Linked DNA regions of Rubinisphaera margarita. The main gene of each other region encodes a partner of the protein of the gene in region 2 in a complex. Links are inferred from orthologs where the notes say so. Each region holds a gene or a part of one and is shown on either strand. Other genes may lie near its edges. The genes, in order: uvrB and L1A08_RS21990.

Region 1 (14,930 bases), on a different replicon or contig from region 2:
CGGCGATGTCTGGGAGTGGACGGCTTCTCCTTACGTCGCCTATCCGGGATACGTCACGCCGCCGGGGGCGATCGGCGAGTACAACGGCAAGTTTATGTGCAATCAGTACGTCCTTCGAGGCGGCTCCTGCGTCACGCCGGGAAGCCATATTCGCGGGACCTATCGGAATTTCTTCCCGCCGGAAGCCCGCTGGCAGTTTTCTGGCATACGCCTTGCGAAGTGATCGGACCAGTTCACACATATTCCAAGCTCGCAGAGAAGGGCCTTTATGAACCAGCACAGTCTGACAACGGCAACCGAAGCTCAGGCCATTGAGGAATTTCGTTCCGACGTCCTCCGGGGACTCTCCCAGCGTCGAAAGCGACTCTCCAGCAAGTATTTCTACGATGAAGAAGGCAGTCGCATCTTCGATCAGATTTGTGAACTTGACGAATATTATGTGACGCGAACTGAAATGCAGATCATGGAGCGTCACGTCGAAGAGATGGCCGATGCAATTGGCCCGAACAGCATGATCATCGAACCGGGAGCCGGGAGCAGTTTGAAAACGCGGCTCTTGCTGGAGCACGCGGCCCCGGGAACGAGTTACGTGCCGATCGATATTTCCCGCGAGCACCTGTTTCGTTGTGCGGAACAGATCGCGTTCGATTTCCCGCAGATCAACGTGACGCCGCTGCATGCCGATTTCTGTCAATCCATCGACCTGCCGCCCGAAGCCGATAACGGGCAGCGTCGGGTCGTCTATTTCCCCGGCTCCACAATCGGTAACTTCGAAGTCCCGGTCGCACAACGACTGCTGGAGCAGATCGCCCATCTCGTTCAACCGGATGGCGGTCTCCTGATCGGCTTTGATCTTCGCAAAGACGTGAATGTTCTGGAACGCGCTTACGACGACCGTCGCGGGGTGACTGCGGCGTTCAATCTGAACCTGCTGCATCGCATCAACAACGAACTCGGCGGAACATTCGATATTGAGAACTTCCGGCACCGAGCCATCTTCAATGAGAATGCGAGTCGAATCGAGATGCACCTCGTCAGTGAATGCGAACAGACCGCTCGGGTCGGCGATCATCAGTTCCACTTTGAAAAGGGGGAATCGATCTGCACCGAGTATTCGCACAAGTACTCAATTGAGGACTTCAGCGACATGCTCGAACGGGCTGGCTTCCAGGAACAGCAGCTCTGGATTGATCCCCGAAAGTACTTTGCGATCGGATACTACAATCTGTGATCGACGCGCTCCCTCCATCAGCATCGGAACTGTTCACGCTCACCGATCGAGGGCTCTACTGCGAAGCAGGAGACTTCTACATCGATCCCTGGCGGGGTGTGCCGAAGGCGCTCATCACGCACGCGCACGGCGACCACGCCCGCTGGGGGAGCGAACAGTATCTGGCTTCGGAACAGTCCAAACCCGTACTCGAACGAAGATTGGGTGCAAACAGTGAGATCTCGTCGTTGCCCTACGGCGAGACACTGCAGATCAATGGGGTGAAAGTCTCTTTTCATCCCGCCGGTCACGTGCTTGGCTCCTCGCAGATTCGCATCGAGAAGCAGGGGCAGGTCTGCGTCGTTTCTGGCGACTACAAACTTGATTCTGATCGCACCTGCGAGAACTTCGAAGTCGTTCGCTGCCATACGTTCGTCAGTGAGTCGACGTTCGGATTGCCGATCTATCACTGGCCCGATCAGCAGGACGTCTTCGACAGTATGAATCGCTGGTGGCAGGAGAATGCCGCAGAAGAACGCCCTTCCGTGATCTTTGCCTACGGATTCGGAAAAGCCCAGCGGGTGTTAAGTGGGCTCAATCCGGAAATCGGGCCCATCTATTGTCATGGGGCGGTGGAGAAGATCAACGCGGCTTATCGCGAATGTGAGATCGATCTTCCGCCAACCGAATACGCCGGCCGGGCAGACGATAAGAAAGACTGGAGCAGGGCGATGATCATCGCGCCTCCTTCCGCTCAGACGACAACCTGGCTGCGCAAGTTCGGCAACTATGCGTCCGCGTTCGCCTCGGGGTGGATGACCGTTCGCGGGCAACGGCGGAGACGCAACATCGAACGAGGCTTCGTCCTCTCTGATCACGCCGACTGGCCGGGGTTGCTGGATGCCATTGAGCAGACACGAGCCGAACGGGTCTACGTCACGCACGGTTACAAACGCCCGCTCGTTCACTGGTTGAACAACCACGGCTACCAGGCGGCAGAACTCGACACCATGTACGAAGGAGAACAGGACGACGACCGCTCTGGCGACGACGAGGAGACAACAGCCCCGTAACAGCGGCAAATCACTGCTACGAACTGCCACTTCGGATTTCGTCCGCCTGTCTACAATCTCACTCTGTCTATAATCTCACATGGAACAGTTCTGCCAACTCTTTCGACGCCTCGACGAGACAACTCGCACCAGTCAGAAACTGGAGGCGATGCGGGATTACTTTCTCGAAGCCCCCGCCCCCGATGCGGCCTGGGCGGTTTACGTCCTCAGTGGACGCCGGCTGAAGCGGCTGGTCAAACATGGCGACCTCCGCCGCTGGAGTGCCGAACTGGCGGAGCTGCCCGACTGGCTCTTCGAAGAATGCTATCACACGGTCGGCGATCTGGCGGAAACGATCGCCCTTGTGTTGGGCTCAGGCGAAAAAGAGACCGTCTCCGGCACATTGACCGAGTGGTTCGAAGAACGCATCCTCCCGCTCGGATCGATGAAGGAAGAAGGGCAGCGACTCCTCCTTCAACAGGCGTGGAGTGAACTCGGAAGCTGGTCTCGATTCGTCTACAACAAGCTGATCACCGGCGGACTTCGCATCGGCGTCTCTCAACGGTCGGTCATCAAGGCCCTCTCGATGGCCTTCGAACTGGAACCGAACCTCATCTCTCATCGCATGATGGGAACATGGGAACCGACGCCTCAGTTCTTCAATCAGCTCATCTCGCCCGATGCCGGCGAAACCGCACTCAGTCAGCCCTATCCATTCTGTCTGGCGCACGCTTTGAACGATCCGCCCGAGTCACTCGGCTCCCTCGACGACTGGCATGCCGAGTGGAAGTGGGATGGCATCCGGGCTCAGATTCTCCGGCGCGGCGAAGAGTTCTTCCTCTGGTCGCGTGGCGAAGAACTTCTCAATGAGCGTTTCCCGGAACTCGACGATGACATCTTCGCACTCCCGGAAGGAACGGTGATCGACGGCGAAGTGCTCGGCTGGAAGGACGGTCGCGTACTTCCGTTCGGCGATCTCCAGAAGCGAATCAATCGCAAGAAGGTCGGCCCGAAGATCATGAAGGATGTGCCGATCCGGTTCATTGCGTTTGATCTTCTCGAATTCAAAGGCGAAGACATCCGCCAGCAGCCGTTCGCAGAGCGTCGTCGGCAATTGGAGACGATCCTGACAGCCGATGAAGAGAGTCGGCTCATGCTTTCTCCGCAAGTTACCGGTAACGCTTGGGAAGAGCTCGCTGAAGAACGGACTCGATCGCGGGATCTCGCGGTCGAAGGACTGATGCTCAAAAAGAAGTCGGCTCCTTACGAAGTCGGCCGCGTGACCGGTACCTGGTGGAAGTGGAAGATCGAGCCTTACACCATCGATGCGGTTCTGATCTATGCGCAGGCTGGCCACGGACGCCGGGCCAGTCTCTACACCGATTACACATTCGCTCTCTGGCAGGGCGATACACTGGTGCCGTTCGCCAAAGCCTATTCCGGTCTGACCGATGCCGAGATTCGCCGAGTCGACCGCTTCATTCGCAACAACACCCTGGAGCGGTTCGGTCCGGTGCGGAGCGTGAAAGCCGAGCTCGTCTTTGAACTCGGTTTCGAGAACATTCAGCGATCGACACGGCACAAGTCCGGAGTCGCCGTCCGTTTTCCGCGGATTCACCGCTGGCGGGAAGACAAGAAACCCGAAGACGCCGATCAACTCGAGACACTTCTTGCAATGATGCCCGGTGAAGTCGAGACGATCTCCTCTGCTGCGGAGCAGGGCTGATGGCATCAACCGCTCGCCGCAAATCGGCTCGCTCCCTCGCGATGGATGAACTGACTAGCTGGTTCACCGGGCAGGAGTGGGCTCCATTCCCCTTCCAGAAGAAAGTCTGGCGCGCCTGGCTGGCCGGCGACTCGGGGCTGGTCCATGCGACAACCGGCACGGGGAAAACCTACGCCGCCCTCGGTGGTCCACTGCTCGAAGCCCTGAAAACACGGCGACAGAAACCGGCCACTGGAAAGCCGAAACGATCGCGCAGCCGAAAGTGCCGACTACTCTGGTTGACTCCACTGCGGGCCCTCGCTTCGGACTTGAGCACGGCTATTCAGCGGCCGCTCGATGATCTCGAACTCGACTGGCTCGTCGAAACGCGCACCGGGGATACCACCAGTTCCATTCGGCAGAAGCAGTCGACCCGTCTGCCAGAAGTCCTCGTCACAACTCCTGAAAGTCTGTCGCTGCTGCTGGCTCGGAAGAACGCTCGCGATCTGCTTTCCGAGGTCGACACCGTTATCGTCGACGAATGGCACGAACTGCTTTCAACCAAGCGCGGCACACAAACCGAACTCGCACTCGCCCGTCTCCGTAACTGGAACGAAGACCTGCGAGTCTGGGGACTCTCCGCGACCATCGGCAACCTGACTGAAGCAGCCGACGTGCTTGTCGGGGCCAATCCGTTGCGACCGCCGCAGATGATCAAGGGGAACGCCCATAAGAAGTATCGCATCCGCTCCATCATCCCGGAGACAATGGAACGGTTCCCCTGGTCGGGCCATCTCGGACTCAAACAGTTACCCCAGCTGCTCACCGAGGTTGAGAAAGGCGGCACCTCCCTCGTCTTCACGAACACCCGATCGCAGGCGGAGCTCTGGTATCAGGCGATTCTCAAGCAACGTCCCGAATGGGCCGGAACCATTGCTCTGCATCACGGATCGATCGATCAGGACACACGCCGGTGGGTTGAAGACGCGGTCAAAACGGGGCGTCTTCGATGCGTCGTCTGCACGTCAAGTCTCGACCTCGGCGTCGACTTTACTCCCGTGGAACGTGTCTTCCAGATCGGCAGTCCCAAGGGAGTGGCCCGGCTCATGCAGAGGGCAGGGCGGAGCGGCCACCGTCCCGGCGAAACGAGTGAAGTCGTCTGCGTGCCGACCAACGCCCTCGAACTGGTCGAAGTCGCGGCGGCTCGCCGAGCGGTCCTCAGCGGAAACGTCGAATCCCGTTCCCCGCAGGACAAACCGCTCGATGTGCTCATTCAACACCTGTGTACCATCGCCCTCGGCGGCGGCTTCAGGAAGAAGGACCTGCTGCACGAAGTCCGGCAGGCTTGGGCCTACCGCAATCTTACCCAGCAGGAGTTCGACTGGGCCCTCGACTTCGCCACCACCGGCGGAGAATCTTTGCGGGCCTACCCCGAATACTCGCGACTCGAAACACCCGATGGTCAGCACTTCGAACTGACCGACCGCAAACGGGCCCGGCAGCATCGACTGTCGATCGGCACCATCTGCGGCGATGGCACGCTGACCGTCAAATACATGAAGGGAGCCCGCATCGGTTCGGTCGAGGAATCGTTCGTCGCCAAACTGAAACGGGGCGACCTGTTTCACTTCGCCGGCAAGTCGCTGGAGTTTGTCAGCATCGACAACATGATCGTCCACGTCCGCAGGGCGAAGAAAGCCGCGACAACCGTTCCCCGCTGGATGGGTGGACGGATGCCACTGTCGACCGAACTGGCCGATGCCTTCCTGCAGGAACTGCGTGAGTACCACGAAGGCGACCGCAAATCGCCGGAACTCAAAGCGGTCAGCGAGATTCTCGATCTGCAGGAAGACTGGTCGGCTCTGCCTTCGCGAGATTCACTGCTGATCGAGCGGGTCAAATCGCGAGAAGGGCACCATCTCTTCTTCTATCCGTTCGCGGGCCGCCTCGTGCATGAGGGACTCTCCGCACTGGTCGCTCATCGACTCGCCCAGCGGGAGCCGATCTCGTTCACGATGTCGGTCAACGATTACGGCTTCGAACTTCTCTCGCCGCAGAAGGTCGATCTGCCGGACGATCCCCGCGAGCTTCTGTTCCGTCTCGACACCATGGCAGACGACATCATCCACAGCATGAACGCGGCGGAGATGGCCCGACGACAGTTCCGCGACATCGCCCGCATTTCCGGCCTCGTCTTCAATGGCTACCCCGGCCAGCAGCGGACCACCCGCCAGCTGCAGGCCTCAACCGGGCTCCTGTTCGATGTCTTCTCAAACTACGATCCCGAGAACCTGCTGCTGCATCAGTCGCGACGTGAAGTTCTCGAACAGCAGCTCGACCAGTCCCGCATGCGTCGCACAATGCAGCGACTGCTGTCGAACGACGTCCGCATCGTCTACCCACCCCGGTTGACTCCGTTCGCATTTCCGCTGTTTGTTGACCGCCTCCGACAGAAGCTGAGCACGGAACAGCTGAAGGATCGCATCGCCCGCATGTCACTCGTCCTTGAGAAGGCCGCCTCGTAACACAGCGAACAGGGAAACGGGATGCCCTCATCAGTTTCAATCACGATCAAAGACGTCACTCTTGAACTCCTCGCCGACCGTGCGATCTTCTGGCCCGATCAACAAACGCTCTTCGCTGCCGATCTGCACTGGGGCAAGGCCGGCACGTTCCGCCATTTCGGCATCCCGGTTCCGGAAACCGCCACCCCTGACCTGATCCGTCTTTCTTCTCTCATTAATGAGCATTCCGCCCGCCATCTCGTCGTTCTGGGTGACCTGACGCATCACCACACCGGAGTCGACCCGCAGCTCGTCGACATTATCACCGGATGGCGGCATACTCATCCCGAACTGCGAATCACGCTCGTTCGCGGCAATCACGATCGTCACCTGAAGAATCTTCCCGCCGAATGGGATATCGAATCGCTGCCCGCTCCGGTGGCGTTGAAGAACGTCATCTGCCAGCACGAACCGGCGGACTTCTCGGACGATTCTCCACTCGTTCTGGCCGGACATCTGCATCCGCGTGTTGAACTGCAGGAAGGGTATACGCATCGGGTGAAATGTCACGGATTCTGGTATTCACGGGGCTGCCTTGTGCTGCCTGCGTTTTCTTCGTTCGTCGATGGTGGTATCGTCAAACCGTCCGCTAACGACCGCGTCTGGGTCACCTTCGAAGATCAGATTCTCGAAGTCCCCACCCGGCGCTGACTCCTGACAAAGAGACTTCGACGATGCCCACCTGCCGCCTCCTGATTTGCCTGATTGCACTCTGCCTGTTCTACTCAACTCCGGTTGAAGCAGCCGATCTGCCGGCTCTCACGGAGTTCAAGTTCCGCAGCACGCTCGACGATTCCGAGCAGCCCGCTCTCGTCTGGATGCCCGAACAGGCGAAGACGGAAGCGACGCCGCTCCTTGTCTTCCTTCATTCGTGGAGCGGGAACTATCTGCAGAACAACAGCAAATGGCAGAAGGAAGCGGTCGAACGGAACTGGGTCTATCTGCATCCCAATTTCCGTGGCCGGAACGATCATCCCGAAGCGTGCGGCTCGGAACTCGCCCGGCAGGACATCCTCGACAGCATTGAGCATGTGCTCGAAGACGCGAACATCGACCGCTCCCGCATTTATCTGGCTGGCACTTCCGGCGGCGGGCACATGGCGATGCTGATGGCCGGCTATCATCCCGATAAGTTCTCAGCCGTTACCGCCTGGGTCGGCATCAGCGATCTGGCCGAATGGCACCGCTTCCATGCCCGCACCACGCCGATCGGCAACTACGCCCGCATGATCGAACGCAGCCTCGGCGGCCCACCGGGACAGAGCAAAGAAATCAACGCGAGATATCGCAATCGCTCACCCATTTTCCATCTCGGCAACACCGGCGACCTCCCCATTGATCTGAACGCCGGCATCCACGACGGCCACACCGGCTCGGTGCCGATCACGCACACCCTCAACGCCTTCAACCGCATCGCCCGTGCGCAGGAAAGCCCAGAGGTGACTGAGGACGAGATCAAGCAACTCAGCAATGAACAGCCGCTCGTCGCGCCACAGCCCTCGGACAACGTCTCGAAAACCGAATACAACGTCGACATCCACCTCCGCCGCCACGCCGGCCCGGCTCGAGTCACCATCTTCGAAGGCGGCCACGAGGGTCTGCCGCACCCCGCGATGGAGTGGCTGGAAGATCAGCTGCGGGAGACGAGTTGGGAGTAGTTGCTCAACGAACGATGTCACTGATCGCGAGGCAACTCCACGAAACGGCATCTCAGACAGAAGCATTCATCCCGGCCGTTTCCTCGATGTTCCCTTCCTCCCCGTCTTCTTCCGTCGCTGACGATTCCCCTTCGGTGCGAACCCCGGCGTGTCTTTGTCGCCCACCGGGATCTCCTGGCCGACTTTTTCTCGGAGTTTCTCGATGCGGTCCCGGAGTTCGGCGGCTCGCTCGAATTCGAGGTTCTCGGCAGCCGTGAGCATTTCGCCTTCCATCGCCTTCAGGTATTCCTGCGTCACGAATTCCGTCTCTGAAGAAACGCCGGCGGCTTTCTGAACGATCTGACGGGCTTCGATTTCGTCTTCGATGCCGCGACGGATCGCCTTCTTGATCGTCTCCGGCGTAATACCATGTTTACGGTTGTATTCGAGCTGCAGCTCGCGGCGGCGGTTCGTTTCGTCCATCGCGAGTTGCATACTCGGCGTGACGGTGTCGGCGTAGAGAATCACCTCGGCATTCACGTTCCGGGCAGAGCGGCCGATGGTCTGAATCAGACTTGTGTCGTTTCGCAGAAAGCCTTCCTTGTCGGCATCGAGAATCGCGACCAGAGACACTTCCGGCAGGTCGAGACCTTCTCTCAGCAGGTTCACACCAATAACCGTGTCGTGCACACCTTCGCGGAGTTCCCGCAGGATCTCGACCCGTTCAATCGCATCGAGCTCCGAATGCAGCCAGGCGCACTTGAGCCCCTCGTCCTGCAGATAGCCCGTAAGATCCTCGGCGAGCCGCTTGGTGAGCGTGGTGACCAGGGTTCGTTCGTTCCTTTCGATTCGCAGCTTGATCTGTTCGACCAGATGGGGCACCTGTCGACGAGCCGGGAGAACGTGCACGACCGGATCAACGAGGCCGGTCGGACGAATGATCTGTTCGACGATCTCGCCTTCGGACTGATCGAGTTCCCAGTCGGCGGGAGTGGCAGAAACGAAAACCACCTGATTCCGCCGGGCGTTCCATTCGTCGAACGTGAGCGGGCGGTTGTCGAGCGCCATCGGCAGTCGGAAACCGTGATCGACGAGTGCCTGCTTGCGCGACCGGTCGCCGGCATACATGGCCCGCACCTGGGGCAGGGTGACGTGCGACTCATCGATGAACATCAGGAAGTCGTCGGGGAAGAAGTCGTAGAGCGTATAAGGCGGCTGGCCCGGTTTGCGGCCCGCCAGCGCCCGTGAATAATTCTCGATCCCCGGGCAGAATCCGGTCTCTTTCAACAGCTCCATGTCGTAGCGGGTTCGGGCACTGAGCCGCTGCATTTCGAGCAGCTTGCCTTCCCGACGGAACTCCTCGAGCCGCGTGTTGAGTTCCTCTTCAATCTCGACCATCGCGCTGTCGATGCGGCTCTGCGGCAGCACGAAATGCTTGGCCGGGTAGATGTAAATGTCGTTGTGAATCTTATGCACATCGCCGGAAACCGGATCGATAATCGACAGCGACTCGACTTCATCGCCCCAGAGCTCGATGCGATACGCGAACTCCTCATACGCCGGCCAGAGCTCGATCACATCACCCCGCACCCGGAATTTGCCGCGAGCCCGCTGATAGTCGTTGCGGTCGTAGTGAATGTCGATCAACTGCAGCAGAAGTTCGTCTCGATTCACCTGCTGGCCGATCCGCAGGGGGATCATCATGTCGAGATAATCCTTCGGCGAACCGAGGCCATAGATGCAACTGACGCTGGCCACGACAATCACATCCCGCCGGCTGACGAGCGCACTGGTGGCGAGCAGCCGCAGCCGGTCGATCTCATCGTTGATCGAGGCATCTTTCTCAATGTAGATGTCGCGTTGCGGAATGTAGGCTTCGGGCTGATAGTAGTCGTAGTAGCTCACGAAATACGTGACCGCGTTGTTCGGAAAGAAGTCGCGGAATTCGGCGTACAGCTGGGCGGCCAGCGTTTTGTTATGCGACAGCACGAGCGTCGGGCGGTTCAGTTTCTGGATGACGTTCGCCATCGTGAACGTCTTCCCGGAACCGGTCACGCCGAGGAGTACCTGATTGCGTTTGCCTTCCTCGAGACCGCGAACGAGCGAATCAATCGCCTTCGGCTGGTCCCCGCCGGGGGCAAACTCACTGACAAGTTCAAATCCAGACATGAAAACTCCACAGCCAGGCGGCTGGTTTCGATGTTTCTACGGTGACCAGACTGGCCTTGAGATCTCTGCAGGTCGCCCCGGCTGTTTCAACCGGAGTGGTGCAGCCACAAGACGTCCGCACGTGCGCATCAGGCTGCCCGATGACCGCTTGATGGCCCACCAAACGAACCATTATAGCAGGCTAGTTCAGCTCAGGAACGATGAGCTCAGCATTGATCAGTTCCCGGCCCCGGCGGACGGTCACCCGGAGGACGTCGCCTTTCTGCAGCTGATGCAGCCGTTCGTAGAACTCTCTGCACGACTGCACGAGGTCGTCGTTGGCAAGGACGATCAGATCGTCCTGCAGCAGTCCCGACTCGGCGGCTGGGGAACCGGGCTGAACGACATCGATGTAAGCGGGAGTTCGGGCGACGACATCGGGAACGAGCCGAAAGCCCATCGGCATCGTATCGACCGGACGAATGACAGGCGGCAACTCGACACGGTCTCCGGTCACAACTTCTCCGCGGACAAGCTGCCCGATCGTCTCGCGGAAGTCGTACAGCGGAATGGCGTAGTTGATCCACAGGTTGGAGCGGCTGTCGCGAATCTCTTTCCCGATGATCCCGAGCAGTTCCCCCGTCGAAGTCGTCAGTGCCCCGCCGGCCGCGCCCGGATTGTTCATCACGGCATCGACCACGATCACATCGCCCTTATATGTCATGTCGAACCGGCCTCGTCGAGCGGGCAGGGGACCGACCATGGCGATGACGCCGTGAATGACGGAAACCGGCTCATCGCCGGCTGCGACATTGAACATATTGCTGAAGCCAAGCACCGGCGTTCCCGGCCCTCGCTGTGCGAGCTTACTCAAATCGAAGTGGGGAGCATTGCGAACCTCGATCTTGAGCACCGCCAGGCCGGCTTCCCCGGCGCCGGCGACAAATGTCGCGGGCAGACGTCGCCCATTATCGAGCACCGCGACGACCGAATCGGTATCGAGCAGATGGTTCCAGACCGTGAGAATGTGGCCATCGGCTGAGATCAGAATTCCGGTGCCGTAGCTCGCCAGATTGGCCAGCCCGCCGGCTCCGTAAAGCTTCACCGTCTTCGGCAACACCTCGCTCAGCGTCTCCTGCTGGTCGCCGCGAACGGGTGCGGACACGAGCAGAACGAGAAGCGCACACCAGAGCGGAGTCAGTCGGAGATCACGCTGAATATTATTCCAGAACATGCGGTCTATTTCAGATATGCGTCGCGGCGGCTCAGGGAGCCGGTTTCTCCACGTCGCCAGTTTCCATGGACTTAACTTCAAAGATAGTCGCCGGCTTTCCGTCGACAACGACCGAGAACTGCACCGGCGTGGAGTGTGGCTGATCCGGCTTCCACGTTGGAATACGGATGCCGCATTCGGGCATATCAGGCCGCAGTCGCACATCCCAGCCGACCAGCTGCCCGGCTCCCTGATCGAAGTACCAGCGGATTTCGCGTTCTGAATCGAGAGTAAACAGAACATCGACCCGCTGCCCAACGCCGTCGAGCGGTTCGCTGCCGACGTAGTACATCTCGGTGAAGGCATCCTTCCCCTTCGTCATAAACTGCTGCCACTCGTAAAGAGCCATCAGCATGCCTTCCGAGTTCAGACCTGCGACAAACGTTTCCGGTCGGCCAAGGTCCATCAGAAAGGCACGCTGTTCCTGCGGCAGTTCGAGCAGACAGGCAAACTCGGCAAGCACGAGCCTGAACTCGGCTCCGCCGGCAATCTGCCCGGTGAATGTCCATTTGCGGTCCGGGCCTCCGAAATCGCCGAGCGACTTCATGCCGTTGAGCAGTTTGTCCTGGCGAGTCCGGTTGAAGTGGTAGTTGACGAAACCGAGCCGCCCCTCGTAGAGATGCTTGTGCTCTTCCGGAATTACGATCGGCTTCTTGCCGTGCGGCAACGGAATGGGGATCGGCATCTCTTCCTTCGGCTCGTCGTCCGGATTGGCCGGCATGGGAGGTTCACCAGCAAACTCAAGCAGTTCACCCGTCGAATGCAGGGCTTCCAGACGGGGGAAGATCTCGAACCGTTCGCCCTCGCGGCGGTAGACCAGCGGGATCTTCCAGCCTTTCGGATAGATCCCGAGCACATTCTTCAGCTGATTGACGCTCCCGATCGGACGCCCCCCGAAGGAGATAATCTCGTCCCCGCGACGGAGTCCACAGAAGTAGGCGCTGCTCGTTTCCAGAATCGTATCGACGATCACGGTCGAGAACTCGTCGGACCTTACGGTCGCTCCAAGCGTGGCATGATCGACAACGCGTCCACTCTGAAGATGGTCGCGGAAGTTCTTGATCTGATTGATCGAAATCGCATACCCGGCTCCGGCATTCACGCGACCGCGCTTCTCTACGGAAATCCGGCCATTGATCCCGACGACCTCGCCCTGTTCGTTGAACAGCGGCCCGCCGGAATTCCCGGGATTGATCGAAGTATCGACCTGAATGCAGTCGGTGTATTCAAGAAACGTCCCGGCCGGATACTGATACCGCTGCACCCCACTGACCATGCCGAACGTCAACGTCGGCTGAAAGTCTTCAGCCAGCAGAAACGGATTGCCCATCGCCAGCGCCCAGTCGCCAACCTGAACGGTATCGCTGTCGCCCAGACGGGCAAACGGAAAATCGTCCCGCCCGAGCAGCTGAATCATGGCGACATCACCCGTCGGATCGATTCCCATCAGCACGGCATCGTAAATTTTGCCGTCGTTGAGACCACACTTGAGGAATGGCCCGGCTCCATCGACGACGTGGAAGTTCGTCAGCGTGAGTCCATTCGGCGAAATCAACACGCCAGAGCCGCCTCCCTGGCCATCGGGCGGGAAGATCGCCACGACAGTCGGGCTGATCCGGTCGATGACTTCGATCCGCTGCTGTTCAGCGGCGATCACTTCGGGCGGAAGTTCGATCTGCGCAGCGAGTCTGGTTGCTCCCCCCAGGCAGAGCAGAGCGGCAACAATCGAAGCGACTGCAGCGGTCAGATATCTATTTAAGTAGTCGTGCATCCACAAGATCCAGGTGGTCGCCAATATCAAGTCCCTTGCCAAAGTCGACCGTAATGTAAAGGAAGCGTTTGCCGCTCAGGGGAAGATCGAGCGGGATGGGATCCATGCGGGCATTCACATTGCCTTGATACAACACTTCGTCATCGCCGCGAATGATCACGTCGACATCACCATGCCCGGCGGCAGCCACTCCATGGTCAATTCCCATCACCGCATGCAGTCGCGTGTACTCCCCGGCGAGGCGATAAGTCAGCTCCGTCCTGGAATGAATCCAGAGCCCCCGCGAGAACTTCTCCCGGCCCAACTGCAGTTGCTTTCCATCCGCAGTACGGTCCCGCTGGTATTCCCAGATCGTATCGAAGAACGGAGTGTACTCGGTGCCTTCAGGTGTCAGGTCGGAAAGATAAACGACTCGCCCGAGGCTGAAATCGAGGCGGGAAATGTTCTCAGTCGAACATCGAATCTGCTGCTGCGGCCCGGTGCTGGCGATTAACTCCTGCCCCTGCAGAGCGACACTCTGGACGAGCAGACGCTCCCCGGTCACGGTCTCAACAGCACACCGAGCCTGAGTCCCGGGTTGCATCGCCACGGCGTGGATGATGCCGAATACTTTGGCAATGGGGACGTCGATCTCGCTGCCATCATAAAGGAAGGAGATCTCGGACTCATTGTACTCGGTGACTACGCCGGGAAGGAAATCGAGAACGTCCCCCTTACGGATCACGAGCCGATCATCGGCTGCTGTTTTCGAAAGCAACTCCTGCCACGGTTCACGGGTGACATCATCCAACGGCTTCAGGAGCAGCGATTTCACATTCCGGAAAGGAACGCTGATGGTTCCGAATGCACTGGAGGCGAACGAAACGGTCAACCCGTCTCCTGTTGCCTGACTGCCGCGAAGCTGCGAGCCATCTGTCAGGCGAATCTGCTGAGAGGCGCTGCCGCCGGCTGCGGGTTTCGCCTTGTTCTCCGGCCAGCTGACAGTCATGACGCGGTCAAGTGAAATCGCATTCACGTTTCCGCCAGACTCCAGGACGAGCTGCTCGCTGGCGAGATCGCTGAGTTCGCCAGTAATTGTCTTCCCGTCCATCGTCGCGACATCGACCGCGAACGCAGAGGAGACGAACAGACACAGAGCCGCGCAGCTCCCGGCGATGAAACGGACAAGATCGAATCCAAAGGGCATAGGACTTCCGTTTCCTTCTAAGGGTTCTGATTATCCCGCTGAGCGGCTTTGCGGTTATACGCTTCGATCGCACGCTGATAGTGCGGCGGGAACATGGTTCCCAAAATCTGCTTGGCTTTGGCCTGATCCTTCGGAGGAAGATTTCCCCAGCCGGCCTGTTTGCCGAGATCTTTCTCATCGACTTCACCAGGAGCGGTCTGCCCTTTGACACGACTGTCCTGAGAGGGCGAACTCGGATTGTTCTGCGAGCTGTTTCCCGCTCCGCCCCCACCGCTCGCCTGCTGTTCGAGTTTGGCGATCAGTTCGTCGAGTGTTTCGATGATCTCTTCCTCGACTTTCTGAACCTTCTGCCCACTGCGGCCGATATCGAGCCGTCGCTCGACA
Region 2 (15,065 bases):
GCTGTTCGAGGGACGGCTGAGCGTCCTGATTCTGATTGTCGTGTGCGTTATGTTCGTGATCCATCACTGAAACCTGCCGCAAGAAACGGATTGGAATGACTGGCGAGCGACTCGAAAGTCGGAGTGGCGGAAATCTAAACCGCCTCCCCAAACCGGGCAAGAGCAGTCCGCCGATTGTCATGTTGACAATCGGTCGCGTGTTTCACGTGGAACAAGTCCTCAGAGAAGCATGACAGCGCCACGTCGGTTTCACGTGAAACCGCCAGCCTCTGGCTACAGAAAAAGGCCATCGTCAGAGAACTGACGATGGCCTTCGGTTCGCCCAGGATCAGGCGACTTGTTACTGCGAATCCGCCTCGTCGGACAGGAAGCGGATCTCCCCGCTGCGGACGTCGTACATCGCCGGTACGACGATCACCTGACCGGCATCGAGCCGTTTGCGGATCGCTTCACTGCGGTTGATGATCTCGTCGACAGTTCGTCGGGCGTTGTCGGCGGCGACGGTGTCGACGAACTCTTCAAACTCTTCGCCGGTTTTCGTGACCGCCCGGGCACACTCGCCACGGTCGACCGCGTGCTCGACTTCTTCGACGATCGAGTTCAGATGGGCGCATCCGGTCACTTCGCAGATGTCCTTGTTCTCACCGATCATCTGCACCGAAGACGTCACCGCTCCGCACCGTGTGTGGCCCAGAACCACCACGAGTTTCACGTTCGCCACACAGACGGCGTACTCGAGACTGGCCAGCGACTTTGTCCCGATAATGTTGCCGGCAACCCGGGTGCTGAAGACATCTCCGATTCCCAGGTCAAAGACGAGCTCGACGGGCACCCGTGAATCGATGCAGCTGAGCACGGCGGCCAGAGGACTTTGTCCGCCCGCAGTCGCATCAACCTGCCGACTGAAGTCGCGCGTCAACTGGGTGCCGGTTCGGAAGCGGCGGTTCCCGTCCTTGAGGATGTCGAGCACCTGCTCGGGGGTGACACGATCCTGCAATTCGCGACTGGAGTAATCGGCAAATCGGATTTCGTCCCGCAGCTGATACTTCCTGCGGAAGCCTCGCGTACTCACCGTGACGCCTCGGGAAGGACCGACGTCATTTTTGAAGTCGCGAATCAGGCTCAGGATGTCCGGGTCAATGTAATCCGTGCTGCGGGCATCGACGAGGATATGCGACCCCGGCTGCGCTTCGTTGAACAACTTGTCGAGCGAGGCCCTGTTGAGGAAGCTGACCTGGTTGGCCAGTTCGATGTGCATGACCTGGCCGTCGAGATGCGTCTCCAGAGTTCGCCGGATCGGACGCCGCAGATTGCTGTTGAGGATGAACAGCAGAGCCACGCAGAGACCAATAATGATTCCGATCAGCAGGTCAGTGAAGACAATCGCCAGCAGCGTGATAATGAATGGCGCGAACTGGTAGCGGCCTTCATTCCACATCTCGCGAAACAGCTTCGGACTGGCCAGCTTGAAACCGGTGACCAGCAGGATGGCGGCCAGAGAGGCGAGCGGAATCATGTTGAGGTAAACCGGGAACAGCACGATCGAAGTCGTGAGGAAGATACCGTGAATGATCGCCGCGAGTTTGGTCTTGCCCCCCGCGTCGACGTTCACCGAACTCCGCACGATGACGGACGTCATCGGCAGACCGCCGATCATGCCGGCGACCATGTTGCCGACCCCCTGAGCCACGAGTTCGCGGCTGGCGGGTGAATCGCGTTTCTCTTTATCGAGCTTATCGACGGCTTCCAGATTGAGCAGTGTTTCGAGCGACGCCACGATCGCAATCGTGACGGCGGCCAGGTAGATCGCCGGATTCAGCCATTGAGAGAAGTCCGGCATCGTGAGGAAGGTCACCACCTGACTGACCGAATCGGCCACGGGGATCTGCACGAGGTGGTTGCCCCGGACGGCGAACTGCTCGCCTAGTCGTGGCAGGAACATCTGGGCGATCACCCCGAGGATGACCACGACCAGAGCGGCTGGAATCTTGGATTTCTTGAGGACCTTGAAGTTCTCCCAGAACAGCAGCAGGATGACCGAGAGGATCCCGATCATTGCGGCTCCGAAATGAATCTCCCCTTCGAAGAGGGTCAGCAGTTCAGAGAACGTGTTGTGGTTGTCCGGCTGCTTGAAGGACATTTCTCCTTCCGGGTCGGTGTCGTGGCCAAGCACGTGGGGAATCTGCTTGAGGATCAGGATCACCCCGATCGCCGCCAGCAGACCCTTGATCACACTCGAGGGGAAGAAGGCCGAGAGCGCTCCAGCTCGGAGGATGCCGAGCACCACCTGGATGACGCCGGCGAACACGACGGCCAGCAGGAAGGCATCGAAGGAACCGAGCGTGGCGATCTGAGCGGAGACGATGGCGGTCAGTCCGGCCGCCGGTCCACTGACACTGGTGTGGGAGCCGCTCAAGGCCCCGACCACCAGCCCGCCGACGCAGCCGGCGAGGAGTCCCGAGAACAAAGGAGCCCCGGAGGCCAGGGCGATTCCCAGGCAGAGCGGAAGGGCGACAAGAAAGACCACGAGACCCGAAGTGAAGTCACGCAGGAAGTAGGACGGCTGGTAGCCGGCAAGCGATGGTTGACTCATTGTGGAAAGCATTCAAAAGATCTGGGGGAGTATTCGTACGAGAGTCGGATCAATCCGCGCATCGTCGAGGTGCTTGGCAACTCTCGATCGACCCTTGCAGCAGACCGGGAACTCGAGGTCGGACCCTGCGAGTTCCCTCCGAACAGATTTGCGACCAGCCCGCTGGATTCGGATCCTGTGGATCGACAGACGGAGTTTGTTTCCTCCGCTCTGGATCTCAGCGATTGATGGTCACGCAGCGCAGCGTCAGCTCCTAACAGCGAATGGGAGCGAGCAGGTTGTTTGCGAGTCGGTGGCCAGAACGGGGCGCGGCGGCCTGTCCGCGAGTGGCGGCTGCGCGACCTCCGTGTGGGCCGGAATAAGGGGTGTGAAGCGTAGCATGATGCCGACTACGGCCAAAGCGATGCACGCGAGATTCCGAAATGAACTCGCGGATATCTTCGGAAAGCGATTCGACTTCAGCCAGCCGGGATGCCGCCGTCGCCACAGCGGCGGAGGTTCCGAACGTCAGGGCGAAGGCCAGGAAGACGTATGCGACTTGTCGTAACAGATGCACGCCGTACCAGAATCTTCTCTTTTCGCTTTGCATTGAAGAGAGCCTTTCGGCGGCTGGACACTGTTACTGACCCGATCTACGGACTCTCCCCATGCGGGGAGGTCCGGATCACTTTGTCAGGATATAGAATCGGGCTCGTCCGGGTCAACAACTCTTCGTTGCTCCCGGCCGAGTTAACCGAGTCTTCACCGGGGCTACATCGGCTGATGCGACTGCAGCTTCCGGGCGGCTTCGGTATCCAGATACAGCGTCGTGTCGCCATGAGTCTGCAGGATCGAAGCGGGGACATCCGGGGTTACCGGCCCTTCCACCGAACCCTGCACGGCGACCGATTTTCGTTCATCGGGCACGCTGCAGATGATCGTCTTCGACTTGAGGATCTGCTGGATCGACATGCTGATCGCCTGGGACGGGACGTCGTCGAAGGTCGGGAACCAGCCTTCTCCGAGCTGCTGCTTCCGGCAGGCATCGTCCAGGTTCACGATCAGATAGGGCGTTTGCGTATCGAAGTCGGCTGGCGGATCGTTGAACGCCAGGTGGCCGTTCTCGCCAATTCCGCAGAAGGTGACGTCGATCGGAGCTTCCTGCAGCAGCTTGCCGACCCGCTCACATTCGGCCGGGGCGTCCCCTTCGCCGTCGAGATAGTGGAAGGCCTTCAAGGGAACCTTGTCGACGAATCGTTCCTTGAGATAACCCCGGAACGAAGCCGGGTGCGACATCGGCAGGCCGAGGTATTCATCCAAGTGGAACCCGGTGACCTTGGACCAGTCGATATCCGGCTCCTGGACAAGAGCTTCGAGAACGGTGAACTGGGACGCTCCGGTCGCGACGATGATTCGAGCTTCGCCACGTTCGGCGATCGCTTCTCGGATTTTGGCGGCACCGGCCTGGGCGGCGGCCTGTCCCATTTCCTGGACCGTTTCGTGAATCTTCACCTGCATGATGTCTTCCTCTGAGGGGCTGGGTGCGAGCCGGGATGGCGGGGCACGTTCAATGGTTCTCCGCACGCGTTGCAGGAGCAGGCCGAGACCTGGCAGGTTCACGGCGCACATGCGACTGCACGAGAAGCATGAATATGCTGAGGGAGGCATCGCGGGCGATCAGCGATTGCCCACCGGCTGCAGCGGACACTTATTAACCACGAATGTTTCTACCCGATCCTGCTCCTCAAATTCCACCGTCACGGTCCGTCGGGCTCCGAATCCGCCCGCAGTGGTGACCGTGCCGAGGCCGTAACGAGGGTGCCGAACCGAGGAACCAATCGGGAAATTGAACGGCAGCGAGGCGGCGTCCTTGTTCCCGGCAAGGAGCGAAGCTCCGGTCGTGAGGCGGGGACCTTCGGTGTTGCGATTCAACATCTCGCGGATCGTGGCGATGTCCGATTCCGAGATGTCGTTGATCAGCGAAGACGGCTTGTAGGCGGTGTCGGGTAACTCTTCGATCAGCGTGGTGCCGTCGGTCTGGACCAGATCAATCTCCGACAGAAAGTCGCTCGGGATCGTCGGCATCGAGCGGCCGTGCAGGTCGCGATAACTCGAAGCCGTGAGGAACAGCCGCTCCATCGCCCGGGTCATCCCGACGAACAGCAGCCGACGTTCTTCTTCGTACTCCCGCGGATTGCCTTCCCGCAGAGCCCGCTCGTGAGGCAGCATGTTCTGCTCGACGCCGACGATATACACGACCGGGAACTCGAGTCCCTTGGCCGCATGCAGGGTCATCAACGTGACCTTGCCGGTGTCGGCGACTTCCTCAAGAGCATCGAGATCAGAAACCAGGCTCGTCGTTTCCAGGAACCCTTCGAGCGTGGTGTCGGCATCGAAGATGGTGTCGTGATTCCGAGCTGCGGCTATGAGTTCCTCGACGTTGGCGAGTCGCTGCAGATCCTGTTCGTTCTGGCTCGATGACCAGGGCCGCGTGTAACCGGTCTTGTCGACGATGTCTTCAATGAGCTGCGCGACGGACCCGGAGTCAGCGACGGAGAAGCCCTGCATCATCCGCGCGAAAGCCTTCAGCGAAGCGGCGGCTCGCTTCGGCATTTTCGGAACTTCGTCAGCCCGAAGAGCGGCGTCGATGTAGCTGATTCCTTTGTCGTCGGCGAAGCTGGTCAGGCGATGCTGGCTCGTCTTGCCGATCCCCCGCAGCGGCGTGTTGACCACTCGCATGAAGGCGGTGCGGTTCGCCGGGTTGTTGACCAGATCGAGATAGCCGATCAGATCGCGAACTTCGGCTCGCTGATAGAAGGCCACCCCGGCGGCCACCTGATACGGCACATGATGCCGGCTGAGTGCCAGTTCGAGTTGCCGGGAGATCGAGTTGACCCGGTAGAAGATCGCGAAGTCGGACCACTTCCGTTCGCCGCTGTCGACCATCTGCCGGATGTGCCGGGCGAGTGAATCGGCTTCGCTGGGACTGTCGGGAAACCGCAGCAGTTCGACCGGTTCGCCGTCTGGATTCTCGGTCGTCAGCTCCTTGGCCTTCCGCAATCGGTTGTGAGCGATCAGGCTGTCGGCGGCTCCGAGGATCAGCTTCGTGCTGCGAAAGTTCTGTTCGAGCTTGTAGACTTTGGCGTCGCTGTAGTCCTTTTCGAATCGCAGAATGTTGTCGATCTTCGCTCCCCGCCAGCCATAGATCGACTGGTCGGGATCCCCGGTGACCGACAGGTTTCGTGAGTTCTGCGACAGCGCCCGGACGATCCGGTACTGAGCCTCGTTGGTGTCCTGGTACTCATCGACGAGCACGTACTGATACCGGTCGTCGTAGGCGGATCGGATTTCGTCGTTCTGCTCGAACAGATGCACGACATGCAAAAGCAGGTCATCGAAGTCGACGGCGTTCGACTGCAGCAGGAATTTCTGATAGGCCGGGTAGACCTTCGCGACCACGGCGGTGAAGTGATCGGCGACCGATTCTTCGAACTGCTGGACGAAATCGTGGGCGGTGATGAGCTCGTTCTTGGCGTTGCTGATCATCGCCAGAATCTTGCCGGGCGGATAATGAGCCGCGTCGAAATCGAGATCGGCGAGGACCTGGCGGATCGCCTGCTTCTGATCGGCCGAATCCAGGATCGTAAAGTTCGGCTGCAACCCGGCGACATTTGCCCGCTGCCGGAGGACGTGAGCACAGAAGCGGTGGAAGGTGCTGACCCAGAGATTGCCACTGTTAGTCAGCGTCTTGAGCCGCTCCGACATTTCGCTGGCGGCTTTGTTGGTGAACGTGATCGCCAGAATGTTCCAGGGCTTCACCCCCCGTTCCATTAGCCGGGCGACCCGATGCGTGACGACGCGCGTCTTCCCCGAACCCGGTCCGGCCAGCACGAGCATCGGACCAGTAAAGTGCTCCACGGCCTGCTGCTGAGGAGGGGTCAGATTGTGAAGCAGCGGAGAACCGTCCATGAGAACAGCCGGGACATCCTTGAAAGACGAGAATAGGGCGTGAGTGTGCAAGTCTGCCATTGTACCCCCGACCCGCCAGCCGGACAATTGAGCGGTACTCAAGGACCAGATTCCCTCCCGTCACCTTCAGTCAGTGGCACAGACATTCCTGTCTGTGGACGACCGCCATGGGGTGGCCGTGATAGCTCTGCTATCAGGGCGGCGAAGCCGTGGGAGGATGCCGTTTGGCGAGGGGAAGAATTCAGCCCTGCTTCGTCTTCTCCTCGGAAAAGCCCCTCAGCAATAAGTCGTCCAATCCCGTTCTCCGACGGCTGCGCCGCCCCGAAAGAATCTTTCGGGGCCACCCCGGTTGGTGCCCCTGAGGCTCGCACGAAGGGTGGCCCGTCCGCCTCAGCGGGCGGGCGCGGCAGCGACAAGAGGCCGCACCATCCGCGTTTTGAATCTGGAATCGTCCGGCCATCGAAGAGACCTCGCACATGGCGCGGCCTCTTGTGACTTCGTCACCCGCCCGTGACGGACGACCATTTCTTTCCCGTCACCTTCAGTCAGTGGCACAGACATTCCTGTCTGTGGACGACCGCCATGGGGTGGCCGTGATAGCTCCGCTATCAGGGCGGCGAAGCCGTGGGAGGATGCCGTTTGACGAGAGGAGAAAAGTCAGAGTTGCTTCGCGTTTCCGCTGAATTCAGTCTCTGGCCCATAAGCCGTCCAATCCCGTTCTCCGACGGCTGCGCCGCCCCGAAAGAATCTTTCGGGGCCACCCCTGTTGGGGCCCCCGGAACAAGGCACGTCAATTGACGCACAGACAAGAATGTCTGTGCCACCGTGCCCAAGGTTCGGGGGCACAGTGTCTCGCTGTCCTGTCTTGAACCCGCCATTACGAGACGGACTCATCCCCCGAAGTAGTTCGATCTTCAGATGTCGCCGATGTCTTTCGGCGGCGCCACCAGACGAGGCCGGCCATGCAGGCGATGGGGGTGCAGAAGGCGATCAGCAGTTGACCCCAGGCGGAGAAGAGGACGATCTTGTGCACCAGGCTGGCGTGGTCGACATCGGTGACCGGGATCTGGCCACTGTATTTGGCGACGTGATGCAGGAAGCTCGTCGCGAGATTCTCGGTCGGAATTTCCTTGTGGCAGGCGGTGCAGGTTCCCGCCCGACTCATGACCGCCCGCTCGCGATCGTTGAGCGGACGTGACAGCTGGAAGTGATGGCCGACCGTCATCAGCTGCTCCCCCTCTTCACTCACGATCCGCGACCAGTCGGTATTCATGTTCTCGATCGCGTTCATCTGCGGCTGCGTTCGCTTCGGCAGGATCTCGCGATCGATCGTTTCCAGATCGACGAAGATGTCTTCGTCCCATCCGCGCGGGCCGCCGATGCCGTAGCCGAGCGCTTTCGGATCGGTGTGACACGACTCGCACGTCCGGGCGTTTTTCGTCATCGTATGCGGTTGCGTCGGCGACATGTCGAGGGCGAGCTGCCCGTCGGCTCCGCCGCCTTCGGTGTCGGCATCGGTCTTGAAAATGTGGTTCACCAGAATCGGCTCGCCATCCTCGCCGATGATCGTGACCGACGGCTGGCACCCTGGAGCGAGCGGCGTGATCCGCCCTTCCCCGTTCACGCCGAGCATCGGATTTTCCCAGCGAAGATACGACCGCTGTTCGGTGATCTTCCCGGGGATCATCAGATCGTAATCCGACTCGCCACGGTCGGCTTCGTGCCCCGGTTCCATATGCTTGCGGCCGGCGGCGACCCAGTCGAAGTTCTCGTTGATCCCCTGTTCCGCGAGTGCCTTTCGCATCGCCTGAATCTCGGGATCCTCCTCAGTCCCCTCCTGCTGCTCGGGGCATTCGTCTTTCCGCGAGTAGTCAACCTTCACGTGGCAGCCGTAGCATTGCGGAGCCCAGGAAGCATGGCAGCTGTAGCATTCCATGCGATCCATATGCGAAGCGACCGTCGACATCGAGACCACGCCGCGCTCGCTGATTTCGTTGTCTTCCATCAGCTTCTTCAGCGGCTTCATGCGGAAGTCTTTTCCGTTCGCCGTGTGCACGATGATGTGGTCCCCATCGCGAACAACATTGCCGTACGGATTCCCCCGGGCGGTCAGCAGGTACCCATCCTTCGGCTCGTAGATGGTCCCCTGCAGCGTGTGCTCGTTCAACGTCTGGGTGAGGCCGCGAGCCGGACCGTCCGCCGGCTTCTCCTCATATTCGTCCATGTAGCCCAGCGGCAGATCCCAGGGATACGCGTTCGGCGTGCCGTGGCAATCGGCACATTCAATCTGCACGGCGGCAAGATTCGCTCCGGCCAGGAACCCGTCGCTGTGCACATCGATGGAAGTGTGGCAATCCTGACAGGTCATCCCTTTGATGTAGTGAATGTCCTGCTCCATCGCGACGTAATGTTTGGTGTGCAGCTTCGGCTGCGGGCTCCCGTCTTCAGCGAAGGGAGATTCATAAGGAGTCTCCATCAACCCCTGAAAGGAGACGCCAATTCGTTTGCCGCGATCGTGGCAGGTCGTGCAGGTCTCGACTGGAATCCCGGAGTAGGTCTTCTCGTGAACGGTCACCTTCGCTTCGCGAGTTCCCTGAATCGAATGGACGAGGCAGTGCCCCGGCTCCTCGCGGGTGATCGTCTTGTCGTCACCTTCATAGAACCCTTCGTTGCTGTAGGGGACATGGCATGACGAGCAGCCCATGCCGCGGAAGTCGCCGCGTTTCTGGCGTCCTTTCACCGCGTGATGACACCGCTGGCATTCCTGACGAATGTAGGTGAAGGCGGCGAGCGTCGGATCTTTCTTCACCTCGGCTGGATCGGTCGGAGCTTCGGGAAGCGGTTCGTGACGATCGACCCAGACGTTCGGCTCCATATTTTTGAGCCGCTGCATGTAGGCGCGATACTCCGGCGTGCCGAGACGATCGAGCGGATCTTCCGGATTCTCGACCGCGTAGTTGGCCCACTTGTGTTCGTACCCGGTCAGCGAACCGAACGCCCAGCAGACCCCCTGGATCTTGCCGGCTTCGGTCATCATCAGACTCTTCCACTGCACCTCGCAATGCTTGGGATGGCACTGCCCGCAGGTGTTGTCGTTGATCCACGGACTGCCGGGATCGGGGTAGAAGGCCGCCGTCTGATGAGCCGCCTCTTTCTCGGTCGCCTGCGGATCGCCGCCATGACAGACCACGCACCCGGCCGGATCGCCGAGCTCTTCGCCCTTGACCATGATCCGCTCAAGCATCTCGGAACCGGGCTCGCGAATCAGCTCGATCTCGGCATGACATTTCATGCACCCGGACGCAGCCGCGCCGGGATAATGATCGATCAGTTTTTCTCCCGCTCCGACATCAGAGCAGCAGAGAGTCAACACCAGCGCAATGCCGGTCAGCAGATGAGAAGACATGATGAGCCCGACTCGAATGAGTGGAAAAAGAGGAGGTCGTAAGACGTCATCCTCTTGAGCTCAGGAGCAGAATTCAAGGGCAATCAAAAATCGGGATCGTTCGAGAGGCGCGGTCGACCTGCGATTTTTCGAGCGAATCACGACGTCGATCGCAGAAAGCCTTCGTCCGTGGGGGAGGCGATGATCGTCGCTTCGGGGGACGTTCTGCTCGGCGACGCTTCCGCCGGACTCTGCCCGTCACCGATGTTGGTCTGCCACCAGGTTTTCGCCGAGGACCGTGTCCAGCTTCCAGCGGACTGGCAACTTGCCAGCTCCTGTTCAAGCACGGCTGCGGATTCCGGGCGGTCTGCTTTCTGTTTCTCGAGGCAGCTGAGGATCAGTCGTTCCAGGTCCTCGTCGATGGTCCGGCCGAGTCGTGCGGACGGTTTTTCTGGCGTTGTCTTCACATGGTCGTTGCAGACGTCGACGATGCTTCGTCCCTCGAAAACGGTCGTGCCGGTGAGCAGGAAGTACCCGACCGCTCCGACCGCATACAGGTCGCTGCGAGCGTCGAGCGGTTCGTGGCGGATCGCTTCGGGGGACAGATAAAGAGGTGTCCCGGTCAGCGAGCCGGCCAGCGTCGTGTTCTGATCCGCATCACGCGGCTTGACGAGACCGAAGTCGAGCAGCTTCACGAAATCGTGCAGGCCGCCGTATTGCGTCAGCATGATATTGGCCGGCTTCACGTCGCGATGAATCATCCCGAGTTGATGAGCTTCGGAAAGCGAATCGCAGAGCTGACGCAGAATGTAGATCACCCGACCTTCCGCCTGCGGGCCGTGCTTCTGGATCAGGCTGTCGAGCGAGAACCCGTTGAGGTACTCCATCACATAATAGAAGACACCTTCGGCAGTATGGCCGTAATCGTAGATGGCGATCGTATTGGGATGCGTCAACTGGCTGGTCAGCTGGACCTCTCGTTCGAAGCGGACCAAGGCCTGTTCGTCGGTTCGTTCGGCGTGCAGCAGTTTGAGCGCGGTCGGGCGATGCAGCATCTGATGATGGGCCCGATAGACGACCCCCATCCCCCCTTCCCCGAGCTTCTCGTCGAGGGAATACTGTCCGAGTTGCCGGGATTCAATCGCGGCCTGGCGAACCTTCAGATCGAGATGAGACGCATAGTAGGTTAAACCGCAGAGCCCGAGTGTGGTCACGATCAGCAGGCCAGTCAGAACTCCAAACGCCGTCCGGATTGAGTTGAGGGGACCAAAAGCCTCGGCGGCATCGAACTCGGTCGCCATGCCAATCTGATAATCGGGGAGCCATGTCCACGCGCCGACGACCGGCACGCCCCGGTAGTCCCGATAGCCATTGACATCAACGCCGGCGTCCCCTTCGATTGCGCGGGCGACCATCTGAGTCAGCGGTTGTTCCGAACGCCGCTTCGCCGGCCGTTTCCCTGTCATCAGGTTCACACCGGGATCGCGAATCTGGATATTGAGAAGCGATCGAACATGCTCTTCGTCCGGCAGCATCCCGTTCTCTTTCAGCTGCTCGTCGAACCGACTGTTGGTGATCATCACTCCTTCGCGGTTGAAGGCATACGTCTCGCCCGACTGTCCCGCGTGGGCCACCGAAAGGATTGAAGTGAACTCCTCTTCCGGCCGGATTCGCAAGCCGAGAGCAGCGATCGGCTCGCCATCGTCATTACGAACCGGGGCGACAAGATACATGACTGGAACCCCAACGCGAGCGGTGCCGTCGATATCGGGGTGAATCAGCTTGCTCTTGAAGGGAGGGATCAGAATCGTTTCCCCCGCAAAGACCGGAACGAGCTTGTCTTCGAACAGGCTGGCGATCGAGGCGTCGCCAATTCCAATGTCGAGGTCGCTGGCGAGAATCAACGAGTCGGGATTGATGAGCACGAAACCGCTGACGCGATGGGCCTCCATCCAGGGCGTGATGTGTTCGCGCAGTTGGCCCAGCGCTTCAGACGTCAGCAGATCGGCGGTCCGCCGGGAGGCGTCGGCTTGTTCCGCGATGGCGGCCAGTTCGATGGCCGGCTGCCGGACGCGATCATCTTCGCCGAGTGCCATTGTTTCCGATCGCTGATCGGTCAGCCACAACTCGAGGCCCGCGACGTCGGCATTCAACAGCGACTGAAGCTGCGAGGCCAGATTGGCTTTGACGGAGGTCTCGACCGATCGCATCGTCCACCAGCCGACGGCTGCAACCACGATTGTGGTCAGGGCCGGTCCGAGCCAGAGATGTTTCCGCACCCGCAGACTCGCCGTCAACGCCGAGCCCGCCACCGACTTGAGCCGCGAGACGTGGGTCCTCGAAGTCGATGCAATTCGGCTCATAAGCTCGTCGTCTCAGAAATTCAGAATCAAAAGGGCACCCCAGTCATTGTGCCGGATTCCCTCGCCGTCACAAGCACGCGAACCCGTTTTGAGGAAGATGAACGGGATCTTAACGGATCGAAACGGCGGCGTCGGCGGCCAGGTGGAGGTGGAGCTTGGATCAACTGGCGTGGGCTCAACTCGGGTGTCACTGGCATCCTGCCAGTGCTTTCGTTCCACTCGGCCGTCACCGGGGTGGGCGCCACTGGTGTCTCGCCCGTGCCTCCGTTCCATTCAGCCATGACGATCGAGAGTTGCCACCCTTAATCCCGAGTGCGGTTGCGAGAGTCTCTGACAAAGAAGTCGGACGGCAGACGACTCAGTTCCGGAAGTGAGGTGTCGTTTAGCTCTCCATTCGAACGAAACCAGCGAGCGCTCGACCACTTCCAGAGATGTGGATCTTCAACGAGCCCCATAGATGAACGTGTTCGGGCATGAAGACAAAAGCGATCAGCCGGCAGGAATTCTGGCGGCATGATTGCGTCACACTTTCCGCCAGCCACGATTGCCAGCGAGAATTCCTGAGGAGCGGTAGACGTTGATAGGTGGAGAACGTCAACTCATGCAGATCGCCCGGTTCGTGGTAATGCTTGATCCGTTTGCGGTGAGACGACGACATCAGTTGTCTTTCGGTGAAAACGGGGATCGACGAGGCATGGCTGGTCTGATTATTCGTCCAACGTTATCCGAGGCACTGGCGAGACGCCAGTGGCACCCCTTTCGGGATCTCGCTGATGCCTCGAAGCTATCGATGTCTCTCAGCGATCGGTCGAATTCGTCTCTGTGTCGTTGTCGTTCGACGAGCAGTCGACATCGTTCTGAAGGAAGCAGCCTCGCATTCGCCAGCCGATCCAGGCGAGGAAGAGAACGGCCAGTCCGCCCCAGACCCAGGGCCCGATGGAGCCGACGATGTTCTGCACCATCTTATAGTTGCTGCCGAGTGAATAGCCGAGCAGAGCCAGCAGGGTACTCCAGGCGGTGATGCCGAGCGCGCTGTAAATGGTGAAGACCCAGAGGTTCATCCGCCCGGCTCCGGCGGGAATGGAGATGTAGGATCGGATGCCGGGAACCATCCGGCAGAGAAACACGGCGACGGGGCCATGACGTTGCATCCAGTCGGCGGCTCGGTCGACATCCTTCCCCGAGACGGCCAGCCACTTGCCTTTGTGGTCGGCCCAGCGATGCAGCCGATCCTGCCCCAGCTTTCGGCCCAGGTAATAAAGCGGAAACTGTCCGAGCACCGAACCGAGCGAGCCGGCCACAATCACCAGCACCAGCGAGAGATTCCCCCGCCCGGCCGTGTATCCGGCGAGCGGCATGATCAACTCACTCGGAATCGGCGGAAAGACGTTTTCCAGAAACATCAGCGCCGCAATGCCCCAACTGCCCAGCGTGCTGATGATCGACGTGATCCATTCATCCATCGCTTCATCGTAATTCGGACGCGAGGACCCGCAACGGGGATGCCGGGGAGATTCTTGCGACCCGGGATCGACGTGAAGAACTCACGCCGTGTGCCACTGGCGTCTCGCCAGTGGAAGAGTTCGTGATCGGGCATCGAAGAACCGTCAGCTGTTTGTTCGAGCCGGTCGAACCGGAGCCGTTCTTATGATGGAACTGGTAGGTCTCAAGAGGACACTGCACTGGCGAGACGCCAGTGGCACCCCTTCGGGAACTCAATCATGGCTCAAAGCTAGCGAACCCGAGGTCCTCAGATCCAGCGATTTGTCACTGCCATGCTCACGAAGAATACCGCGACATAGGACAGGCACGCTTGAAGGATCATAAAGGACAGCGTCGCAAGCCGGATCTCATTCAGGATCCAGATTAAAAGACCAGACCATATTAGCTGATACGCAAACAGCAGGTACACAATGTTAAGTCGTGAATCGACGTCGTCGGGTATGGAGTTCACCGAGAACGCTCCACCGTAAACTAAGAGTGCGAGCGTGCATAACGATGGGGAGAATACAAGAGCTTTCGTCAGTGGATTCGAAGCCGTCGGCGATTCGTTGATGGACCACAGCCCGATTCCGATGAACAGACTTGGCCATGAAATCAATGCGGCGAAGGTGAACGTGGTTGTGATGGTCTCGACGAGCAGATAAAGAAACATTCTCAAGCCTCGCCTGGTTGTTCAACCGCTGGTCTGGTTAGTATTAATTTATGTATTAATACTTGTCGGCCTTGGCATTGTAGCCCGATTGATGTTCGTACGGAATTACGAACTAGCTTTCCCACTTGGAATCCGCTTGCGTGTGCCACTGGCGTCTCGCCAGTGGATGCAACCTTCGATTCGGAGTGTGATGATTCCGGCTGGCTTCTGTTCGAGGCGATCGAATGAGTTGCTTTGCAATGCCGAGCATTGAATAAAACAGCGGCACTGGCGGGACGCCAGTGGCACCCCGCGGCAATGCGGGATTGGCACCGCGCATGAAAAAACCTCACGGAGACAATGTGTCTGACCGTGAGGTTTTTTAAGTGGCGGGGGCCGGATTTGAACCGACGACCTCGAGGTTATGAGCCTCGCGAGCTACCAGGCTGCTCCACCCCGCGTTATAGCGCTGCAGGACTGTTTTGCGTCTCGAATAAACAGACGCTGAGCCTGTCATGCGGGGCAAGTGCCCCGTGCGTCCTCACTATATCGGTCCGCAGCCGGGGCGTGAAGCAGGGGAAACCCGTTTTTTCAAAGAATTCCCGGAAAACTCATCGCTCCGCCCGGTTTGGGGGAGGCTTC

What was found.
Region 1: the proteins of L1A08_RS21990 (region 2) and uvrB are in contact, whole or in part, in a crystal structure (PDB 7EGT), measured with the Thermus thermophilus proteins. The link is inferred for Rubinisphaera margarita from one-to-one orthologs. Residues at the interface, in WP_096412145.1 of Thermus thermophilus: His654, Arg656, Phe657, Gln666, Asp668, Glu669, Lys680, Arg681, Leu682, Ser683, Lys685, Tyr686, Ala687; in WP_096411307.1 of Thermus thermophilus: Glu23, Leu25, Arg26, Asp27, Gly28, Glu29, Arg30, Phe31, Arg55, Glu326, Asp327, Phe328, Glu379, Ser382, Gln383, His398, Gly400, Arg401.

The regions. Positions count from the first base shown.
Region 1 is NZ_JAKFGB010000012.1:600,773-615,702, reverse strand. Bases 7,797-10,702 are described here. They hold uvrB (excinuclease ABC subunit UvrB), read right to left. Parts: upstream 10,338-10,702; coding sequence 8,256-10,337; downstream 7,797-8,255. Other genes in these bases: L1A08_RS10840 (S1C family serine protease), read right to left, coding at 10,519-10,702; L1A08_RS10850 (alpha/beta hydrolase family protein), read left to right, coding at 7,797-8,189. Outside these bases: ergothioneine biosynthesis protein EgtB, read left to right, coding at 1-223; egtD (L-histidine N(alpha)-methyltransferase), read left to right, coding at 269-1,231; L1A08_RS10870 (ligase-associated DNA damage response exonuclease), read left to right, coding at 1,228-2,283; L1A08_RS10865 (ATP-dependent DNA ligase), read left to right, coding at 2,363-3,988; L1A08_RS10860 (ligase-associated DNA damage response DEXH box helicase), read left to right, coding at 3,988-6,492; ligase-associated DNA damage response endonuclease PdeM, read left to right, coding at 6,514-7,182; more of L1A08_RS10850, read left to right, coding at 7,206-7,796; more of L1A08_RS10840, read right to left, coding at 10,703-11,550; L1A08_RS10835 (S1C family serine protease), read right to left, coding at 11,582-13,360; L1A08_RS10830 (NPCBM/NEW2 domain-containing protein), read right to left, coding at 13,341-14,546; L1A08_RS10825 (hypothetical protein), read right to left, coding at 14,564-14,930. UniProt on the Escherichia coli protein: The UvrABC repair system catalyzes the recognition and processing of DNA lesions. A damage recognition complex composed of 2 UvrA and 2 UvrB subunits scans DNA for abnormalities.
Region 2 is NZ_JAKFGB010000022.1:174,655-189,719, reverse strand. What follows is about bases 3,896-6,936. They hold L1A08_RS21990 (ATP-dependent helicase), read right to left. Parts: upstream 6,542-6,936; coding sequence 4,250-6,541; downstream 3,896-4,249. Other genes in these bases: L1A08_RS21995 (glucosamine-6-phosphate deaminase), read right to left, coding at 3,896-4,090. Outside these bases: L1A08_RS22010 (ParB/RepB/Spo0J family partition protein), read right to left, coding at 1-64; L1A08_RS22005 (SulP family inorganic anion transporter), read right to left, coding at 341-2,605; L1A08_RS22000 (hypothetical protein), read right to left, coding at 2,847-3,182; more of L1A08_RS21995, read right to left, coding at 3,344-3,895; L1A08_RS21985 (multiheme c-type cytochrome), read right to left, coding at 7,419-9,947; L1A08_RS21980 (serine/threonine protein kinase), read right to left, coding at 10,085-12,289; L1A08_RS21975 (transposase), read right to left, coding at 12,672-12,947; L1A08_RS21970 (DedA family protein), read right to left, coding at 13,087-13,752; L1A08_RS21965 (hypothetical protein), read right to left, coding at 14,040-14,444. UniProt on the Escherichia coli protein: A helicase with DNA-dependent ATPase activity. Unwinds DNA duplexes with 3'-5' polarity. Translocates on single-stranded DNA with 3'-5' polarity. Initiates unwinding more efficiently from a nicked substrate than double-stranded DNA.